2 regions of the Brevibacillus humidisoli genome follow, and region 2 is predicted to be linked to the other one. Evidence: a T-box and tRNA genes for the amino acid it is inferred to sense, from the RefSeq annotation. Region 2 holds a T-box; the other holds one or more tRNA genes.
What was found. The T-box of region 2 lies ahead of trpS (tryptophan--tRNA ligase). A T-box ahead of a tRNA ligase gene usually reads a tRNA of that ligase, here a tRNA-Trp.

Region 1 (4,404 bases), 2.0 Mb from region 2:
ACCTAAGCTGAGGCCGAAAGGCGTAGGCGATGGACAACAGGTTGATATTCCTGTACCACCTTTGTTCCGTTTGAGCGAGGGCGTGACGCAGGAGGATAGGGTGAGCGGCCTACTGGATGGCCGTCCAAGCAGCAAGTGTGGTATGCAGGCAAATCCGCATACCATCCAGCACAAGCTGTGATGGCGAGGGAAATACAAGTACCGAAGTCCCTGATTTCACACTGCCAAGAAAAGCGTCTAGTGAGGAACAAGGTGCCCGTACCGCAAACCGACACAGGTAGGCGAGGAGAGAATCCTAAGGTGCGCGGGATAACTCTTGCTAAGGAACTCGGCAAAATGGCCCCGTAACTTCGGGAGAAGGGGCGCCCCGGTAGGGTGAGGGTCCCCGCCTGACACGAGCGTAAGCTTGTGTCAGGTGGGCTGAGCCCGAGGGGGCCGCAGTGAAAAGGCCCAAGCGACTGTTTAGCAAAAACACAGGTCTCTGCGAAGCCGCAAGGCGAAGTATAGGGGCTGACGCCTGCCCGGTGCTGGAAGGTTAAGGGGATGAGTTAGCTTCTGGGCCCCGCCGAACGCGAGCGTAAGCTTGTGTTCGGTGGGTAGAAGCGAAGCTTTGAACCGAAGCCCCAGTAAACGGCGGCCGTAACTATAACGGTCCTAAGGTAGCGAAATTCCTTGTCGGGTAAGTTCCGACCCGCACGAAAGGCGTAACGACTTGGGCGCTGTCTCGGCAAGAGACCCGGTGAAATCATAATACCTGTGAAGATGCAGGTTACCCGCGACAAGACGGAAAGACCCCATGGAGCTTTACTGTAGCCTGGTATTGGAACTTTGTGCATCATGTACAGCATAGGTGGGAGCCTGAGAATCCGGTGCGCCAGCATCGGGGGAGGCGCCGTTGGGATACCACCCTTGATGTACGGAGTTTCTAACTCGGCACCCTGATCGGGTGCGAGGACCATGCCAGGTGGGCAGTTTGACTGGGGCGGTCGCCTCCCAAAAGGTAACGGAGGCGCCCAAAGGTTCCCTCAGAATGGTTGGAAATCATTCGTAGAGTGTAAAGGCACAAGGGAGCTTGACTGCGAGACCTACAAGTCGAGCAGGGACGAAAGTCGGGCTTAGTGATCCGGTGGTTCCGCATGGAAGGGCCATCGCTCAACGGATAAAAGCTACCCTGGGGATAACAGGCTTATCTCCCCCAAGAGTCCACATCGACGGGGAGGTTTGGCACCTCGATGTCGGCTCATCGCATCCTGGGGCTGTAGTAGGTCCCAAGGGTTGGGCTGTTCGCCCATTAAAGCGGTACGCGAGCTGGGTTCAGAACGTCGTGAGACAGTTCGGTCCCTATCTGTCGCGGGCGCAGGAAGTTTGAGGAGAGCTGTCCTTAGTACGAGAGGACCGGGATGGACGCACCGCTGGTGCACCAGTTGTCACGCCAGTGGCACAGCTGGGTAGCTATGTGCGGACGGGATAAGCGCTGAAAGCATCTAAGCGTGAAGCCCCCTCCAAGATGAGACTTCCCACAGCGCAAGCTGGTAAGACCCCTCAGAGACGATGAGGTTGATAGGTTCGATGTGGAAGCGCGGCAACGCGTGGAGCTGACGAATACTAATCGGTCGAGGACTTATCCACACTTTCTTTTCCTTGTTCTATACATTCCGTTATCCGGTTTTGAAGGTGTGACTGGCACAGGCATCATCGCCTGCTCGTGGCACCTCATACTGTTCCTCAGTAGCTCAATGGTGGAGCAACCGGCTGTTAACCGGTAGGTTGGCGGTTCGAGTCCGTCCTGAGGAGCCACTCTATGCGGATGGATGTCCGAGAGGCCGAAGGAGCACGATTGGAAATCGTGTAGACGGGGATAACTCGTCTCGTGGGTTCAAATCCCACTCCATCCGCCATTTTGATGGCCCGTTGGTGAAGCGGTTTAACACAGCAGCCTTTCACGCTGTCATGCAGGGGTTCGAATCCCCTACGGGTCACCATATTTGATTTGTCTCCCCACAAAGGAATCGGAGCTTATTTTGAAGCATAATGTCTTTGTGGGGTCTTATATGGAGGCTTAGCTCAGCTGGGAGAGCATCTGCCTTACAAGCAGAGGGTCGGCGGTTCGATCCCGTCAGCCTCCACCATTCGTTCGAAACGAATACTCATACCGTCGCGGGGTGGAGCAGTTCGGTAGCTCGTCGGGCTCATAACCCGAAGGTCGCAGGTTCAAATCCTGCCCCCGCAACCAAAATATCACCTTTACTACGTCGAATATACTTCAATGTTAAGGTGAGATAGTGGTACCCTCTGGGTGCACCTAAAATATAATCATATTCATGGAGCTGTGGTGAAGTTGGAGTTCACGCCGGTCTGTCACACCGGAGGTCGCGGGTTCGAGTCCCGTCAGCTCCGCCATTTTCATTCGCGTTTGGTTCGGTAGCTCAGTCGGTAGAGCAGAGGACTGAAAATCCTCGTGTCGGCGGTTCGATTCCGTCCCGAACCACCATTTTCTTCTGTAGGGGCATAGTTTAACGGTAGAACAAAGGTCTCCAAAACCTTCGGTGTGGGTTCGATTCCTACTGCCCCTGCCAACTATGCACAACACATGGAGACAAATATGGCGGTCGTGGCGAAGGGGTTAACGCACCGGATTGTGGCTCCGGCACTCGTGGGTTCGAATCCCATCGATCGCCCCATTTTTCACAATTAAATTCGCGTTGGGGCGTAGCCAAGCGGTAAGGCAACGGACTTTGACTCCGTCATGCCCTGGTTCGAATCCAGGCGCCCCAGCCATGTGCTGCGGACATAGCTCAGCTGGTAGAGCGTCGCCTTGCCAAGGCGAAGGCCGCGGGTTCGAGCCCCGTTGTCCGCTCCATTTGCATTTCTGGAGGTATAGCCAAGTGGTAAGGCACGGGTCTGCAAAACCCTTATCCCCCGGTTCGAATCCGGGTACCTCCTCCATACGATAGATATCTTTCTTTACTATGCCGGTGTGGCGGAACTGGCAGACGCGCTTGACTCAAAATCAAGTTCTCGCAAGGGAGTGGGGGTTCGAGTCCCTTCACCGGCACCACACTACATACAAAAAAGCCCCATAGATGGACTTACCCCTGTCAAGTAGACAGCTCTAAAAAAGCCTAGGCAACCAGTGTGTTACGGTACTCAACCGGAGCACACTGGTTCAATTTTTTTTTTGGAAACGCTCATGGTTATAAAACCAAATGTATTTTTTAATCGCTTGTAAGAGCTCTTCTTCTGTTTTACACTCAGAAAAGTACAATGTTTCTGTTTTGAGATGCGAAAAAAAGGACTCAATGGGGGCATTATCAAGGCAGTTTCCTTTGCGAGAGTGGCTGCCTTTCATGCCTAGATCCTTTATTCGTGCATTGTACTGCTTAGACGTGTACTGGAAGCCCTGATCAGAATGCAGGACTGCTTCCTGCACGTCTCTTTTTTTGCTTAGTTCCTCGACCGTATCTATAACAAGTCTTAAATCATTCCGTTGAGAGAGCTGCCAGGCAACAACTTCGTTGTTATAGAGGTCTTGAATTACCGAAAGGTAATAAAAGCGACTTTGCAAGGCAATGAACGTAATATCTGTCACATACAATTGATTTGGCTTTTCTGCTTTAAACTCTCGGTTAAGCCTGTTCGGGTTAACAACTGATGCTGTTCGACCAAAGAAGCGGCGTTTCTTACGAATAACCGACTGAAGATTCATTTCCTTCATCAGACGATACTCTCGTTTGTGATTTACATGAAACCCTTTCTTTTTTAATGCAATCTGCATTCTTGGATAGCCGAAATAAGCATGTATTTTATGTATCGCCAGCAGATGTTCCTTAATGAGTTGATTATGTTGTTGCCTTGCAGCCCGTGCTTCTTGTCTATTTTTCCACTTGTAGTAACCAGCGCGAGAAACTTTGGCGATATCGACTAACCAAGTAACAGGATACTTCGTTGTCAACTGATCAATAACCCCATAGCGTGCTACTTTTGAAACCCACCCTCCCCGTGTAGATTTGGATAGCGCTTTTTTAAGTATTCAACCTGCGCTTTCAAATAGTCCCTTTCTTCCTCCACAGTAGCGAATCTAGTGCGCGGACGCCCTATAAATTGATGATTACTTTTAGATGCTGTACCTCTTCTATCCTTCAATCCTTCTCCGTTACGGTGTTTCCTAACCCAATTCTTGATCTGGGTACAACTAGGCACTCCTAATTCTTTGGCAACCGCTTCGAAGCTCATTCCTGTTTGTTCATACAGAGTAATAGCTTTCTGTTTAAATTCCTCCGTGTACCGTTGGAATATTTGTCCTTTTTTAGCCATACGAAAATCCCCTCCGAGGATAGTGTAACACCCACCGCCAGGTGGGGGGCTTTTTTACACTGTCTACTCAAAGGGGATAATATCAAATAT
Region 2 (4,404 bases):
AGCTGCTCGCAGATGTGGGCCAGCCGCTGGGCTGCTGATGGAAAACGGATAGCCAACAATCTTTTAACTCACCTTCGTGCATCTCGTGTTTAGGCAGCAGCTTCATCTTTTTGAAGCCGCAGCGCTCATAACAGCGAATTGCTCACGTCCAATTACATAACAAGAAAAATGGCGTGTCAAAACTGTTGTCAGTTTGCACGCCATTCACATGTTTTTGAGATGTTTTCTACCTTGGAACAAAACCCATTATCCTGCTGGCCGATTGCCCCTCTTTTCCGATGGGGTTATTCTTCACTGCGGAAAATCATGATGAACTTGAGCAGTTCCAACAGCGAGACCAGTGCGGCGGCCACGTACGTCAAAGCGGCGGCATTCAGCACCTTGCTCACGCCCGCTTGTTCAGCTGCGCCGTTGATAAAGCCCATTTCCGTCATGAGGCGTTTGGCCCTGCTGCTGGCATTAAACTCAACCGGCAGGGTAATCAATTGAAAAGTGACCGCCACGCTGAAGAAGATGATCCCCAGCAGGGTCAGTCCGCTCAATCCCATGAAAATACCGGCCAATAACAGCAGCGGCGCTACTCCGGAAGTCAGGTTGACCACCGGAAAGATGTAGTGGCGGGCCACCAGCATCGGATAGGCCGCTTTATGTTGGATGGCATGCCCCACTTCGTGACAGGCGACCGAAATCGCGGAGATGGAGTTCTCAAAGTAGACGCGATCGGACAAGCGGACGACTTTAGACAGCGGATCGTAGTGATCGGTCAACATGCCCGGCACGTGCTCCACCGGGATGTGGGACAGGCCATTGGCATCGAGCATCCGGCGCGCGGCTTCCGCTCCTGTCATGCCGGAGGAAGCTGCGGTATCGGCAAAGCGGGCAAACGTCCCTTTTACCCGAAACTGCGCCCACAACGACAGACCAAATGCGATAAAAATGAGAAAGTCCATCGGATGAAACAACATCACACACCACTCCTATTCTCTCGTGTTTGTGTTCGGTTATAGTCCTAGGATCATCGCCAGTGTATGGTAGAGCGAAAAGCAGGGAACGGAGAGCTGGTTGGCCAAGATACGACGCTGACTGCTGTCCAGCCGACCGAGCAGCTCCTTTACTTCCAGCAAGTTGTTTTCAAGGTGGCAGATTTGGTGGTGCAACTCGTGGATTTTCTCCGGAACATGGGAAGGATCCAGTCGTTCCAGCAGTGCCAACCGATCCCGAATCTCCTCGAGGGTTAGCTTTTCTCTTTTTAACTGTTGAATCAGCTTGAGCCTTTCGACGCTCCGGTCAGTGTAGTAGCGATAGTTGGACTCCGAGCGTTCTGGTTGCAGCAGCCCAAGCTGCGTGTAATAATCAATTGTTCGTTTTGAAACGCCCATCTCTCGGGCCAACTCTCCAATGCGATACTGTCGTCCCACGCTATCTGCCTCCTTATCCTTATTATACTCGGCAGAAAACCGTACAGTCAAACGTTGTGGTGTGCTGATAGGCAGATGGAACGGTTACGGTCCAGGCTGGGATGTGACTGGGATGGGACGGGACGGCCTCTCGTCTCACTTGACAGAGAGAAAACGGTAGGTATACTGTTATAAAAATGACAGGAAGCGATAACGATAGTTTTCGGCAATGAGGAAGAAGAGTAGACATGACAGGAAGCTGCAGAGAGCCGGTGGGTAGGTGAGAACCGGTGCGGAATGCATGTTGAATGGACTTCCGAGCTCCAGACCGAACCCGTCAGGAAGTAGGCTTTGGCGTCCCGTCCAGACGTTACCACGGACACCGTGTAGAAGGTTTGCACGGCAGAGTGATTTTGGCTTTGTGCCAAAGTAATCAGGGTGGTACCGCGGTCCATTCGTCCCTGCATCGACAGGGATGGATGGGCTTTTTTGCTTTGCAGTCGACCGGTTTCCGGCCGAATTGCCGTACGCGTTAGCGTGTGCCGGGAACCACTGACTGTAGTCAAAGGGGTAGCAAAACACAGGAGGGAAAAGGATGAAAACCATTTTTTCGGGCATTCAACCGAGCGGCATCATCACACTGGGCAATTATCTAGGTGCCCTCAAACAGTTCGTGGAACTGCAGCAGGATTACCGCTGCTATTTCTGTATCGTCAACCAGCACGCGATCACGGTGCCGCAGGAACCGGCGCAGTTGCGGCAAAACATACGCAGGCTGGCCGCACTCTACCTGGCCGCGGGTCTCGATCCGCAGCAGGTGACGCTGTTTGTCCAGTCTGAGGTGCCTGCACACGCCAAGCTGGGTTGGATCATGATGTGCACCGCTTATGTAGGTGAACTGGAACGAATGACGCAATACAAGGACAAATCACAGGGGCGAGGTGAAGCAATCCCCGGCGGCCTGCTGGTCTACCCGCCATTGATGACCGCCGATATCTTGCTGTATGATACCGATTTTGTACCGGTTGGCGATGATCAAAAGCAGCACCTGGAATTGACCAGGGACCTGGCTGAACGCTTCAACCGACGGTATGGTCCGCTGTTTCAGGTGCCGGAGATTCGTATACCCAGATCAGGAGCGCGGATCATGTCGCTGCAGGAGCCGACCAAAAAAATGAGCAAATCTGATCCCAATCCGGGCGGGTATATCGGGCTGCTGGACGAACCGGATACTATTGTCAAAAAGATCAAGCGGGCACAGACTGATTCGGACAACATCATCCGCTATGACCGGGAGCAAAAGCCGGGCATCTCCAATCTGCTCAGCATCTATTCGTCTCTCAGTGGAAAAGCGCTGGAGCAGATTGAACAGGAGTACAGCGGAAAAGGGTACGGCAGCTTGAAATCGGATCTGGCCGAGCTGGTGGTACAGGCTCTGGCGCCACTGCAGCAGCGATACCACGAGTTGATAGATTCGCAGGAATTGGACCAGATCCTCGATCAGGGTGCAGCCAGGGCTAACGAGGCGGCCAATCGCAAGCTGCTTGAGGTGGAGCAAGTGATGGGATTATCCAGGAAATCGTTTTAGCTCGTCCGTTGGCTGCACGGGCAATGTCCAATACAAGCAATGTCCAATCGTTGATTCGGGCAGCGGCGGTTTCGTCTCCAAGACATTTTTTTCTCCGATTTGTTTGTAACCTTACGACGCGATAAACGTAGAAAAGGATGGGATCGCTCCCATCACTGACGGCACTCGGCACTGTCGTGGTGATCATCTTTTCACGATGACGGTGAAGCAGACAAAGGCAATGGCGACTGGGTATCAACCTGCACTTTCCGGATCGAGTGGTCATCCCTGAATACGATGGGAAGGAATGTTACTTGACGGTGTGCCATACTTGAGATATAGTTCTTTTGTCTCATCCGATTGAATGAAAAAATAGAAATATTTTCCCGTTTTTGGAGGAGCGATCATTTTTCGATTCCATTTGTCGAATCCGACGTTATAATGGGAAAGTGTGACAAAATCTGGGGGAGGAACAACCATGCTGTCCAAAAAAAGAGTATTGCTCATCATGCTCTCCATTCTTACTATGCTAGCGGTTTTTGTAACCGGGTGTGGAGAAAAGAAGAGCGCGAAACAAGTATTGCAGGATGCGTACAACAACCAACTGACGCTAAACTCCTACAGTTTTGAAGGAGCGTTGAAGTTCCGGGCCAACCTCGAAGGAGAAGAGTTCGAGAACAGTCCGGAAGCGGCTCAGATCAAGATGGTGCTGGACGCTCTGGAAAAGTCGGAGTTGACGTTTAAAGGTACCACCCAAGTAGATCCGATGCAAACAGAACTGCAGTTGGATGCCAAGATTGCACTGCAGGGAATGTCGATGAACTTCAATGTCCCGATCATCATGAACAAAGAAAAAATGTGGATCAAGATCCCGGCAATCGACATGGTTCCCGAATTGGCACAACTCCAAGGCAAATACCTGGAGATTGATTACAAAGAGCTGAGCGAACTGTCTCAACAACCGTTTAATCCGGCTGAAGACTTGAAAGCTCAGCAAGAACTGTCGAAAAAGATTTCCGACATTTTCTACAAGCATGTAGGCGATGACTATTTCGTCGAAGTGAGCAAAGAGGAAGCCAAACTGCCGGAAGGAATCGAAGCGGAGCACGTAGTGAAGCTGCAGGTGAACAATGACAACTTCATTCCGTTTGTGAAGCTGATCGCCAATAATGTGTTGCCGGAAGCATTGGATGCAATCGCTCAATCCGAACATATTGCCGAGGCTCAAAAGGCAGAACTGGAGCAAGCCAAAGCAGAACTAAAGAGCGGTATGGAAGAGTTTGAGAAAGAAAGCGAAAAGGTAAAAGAGATGGTCAAAATCGACAAACTGGACATTTTGACTGCAATCGACAAAAATAACCAAGTTCCTTATTCGCTGATTGACTTCGACGTCACTGTCGATGACAAAGAGAGCAATGTGAAGGTCTCCTTTGGCATGAC

Region 1: it encodes a tRNA-Trp, which carries the amino acid that the T-box ahead of trpS (tryptophan--tRNA ligase) is inferred to sense. The anticodon was not compared.

Annotation. Positions count from the first base shown of each region.
Region 1 covers NZ_CP087263.1:343,005-347,408, forward strand. Annotated here, with positions in the region: rRNA gene LOK74_RS01760 (23S ribosomal RNA) at 1-1,629, shown strand, start outside; tRNA gene LOK74_RS01765 (tRNA-Asn) at 1,723-1,797, shown strand; tRNA gene LOK74_RS01770 (tRNA-Ser) at 1,806-1,898, shown strand; tRNA gene LOK74_RS01775 (tRNA-Glu) at 1,906-1,982, shown strand; tRNA gene LOK74_RS01780 (tRNA-Val) at 2,054-2,129, shown strand; tRNA gene LOK74_RS01785 (tRNA-Met) at 2,157-2,233, shown strand; tRNA gene LOK74_RS01790 (tRNA-Asp) at 2,324-2,400, shown strand; tRNA gene LOK74_RS01795 (tRNA-Phe) at 2,416-2,491, shown strand; tRNA gene LOK74_RS01800 (tRNA-Trp) at 2,503-2,576, shown strand; tRNA gene LOK74_RS01805 (tRNA-His) at 2,606-2,681, shown strand; tRNA gene LOK74_RS01810 (tRNA-Gln) at 2,704-2,778, shown strand; tRNA gene LOK74_RS01815 (tRNA-Gly) at 2,785-2,860, shown strand; tRNA gene LOK74_RS01820 (tRNA-Cys) at 2,872-2,946, shown strand; tRNA gene LOK74_RS01825 (tRNA-Leu) at 2,972-3,058, shown strand; partial or broken gene LOK74_RS01830 (IS3 family transposase) at 3,123-4,314, opposite strand.
Region 2 covers NZ_CP087263.1:3,236,626-3,241,029, reverse strand. Annotated here, with positions in the region: gene nagB (glucosamine-6-phosphate deaminase) at 1-38, shown strand, start outside; partial or broken gene LOK74_RS15930 (GNAT family N-acetyltransferase) at 46-142, opposite strand; gene LOK74_RS15925 (zinc metallopeptidase) at 285-965, opposite strand; gene LOK74_RS15920 (MerR family transcriptional regulator) at 1,002-1,418, opposite strand; T-box leader at 1,618-1,863, shown strand; gene trpS (tryptophan--tRNA ligase) at 1,993-2,985, shown strand; gene LOK74_RS15910 (hypothetical protein) at 3,443-4,404, shown strand, end outside.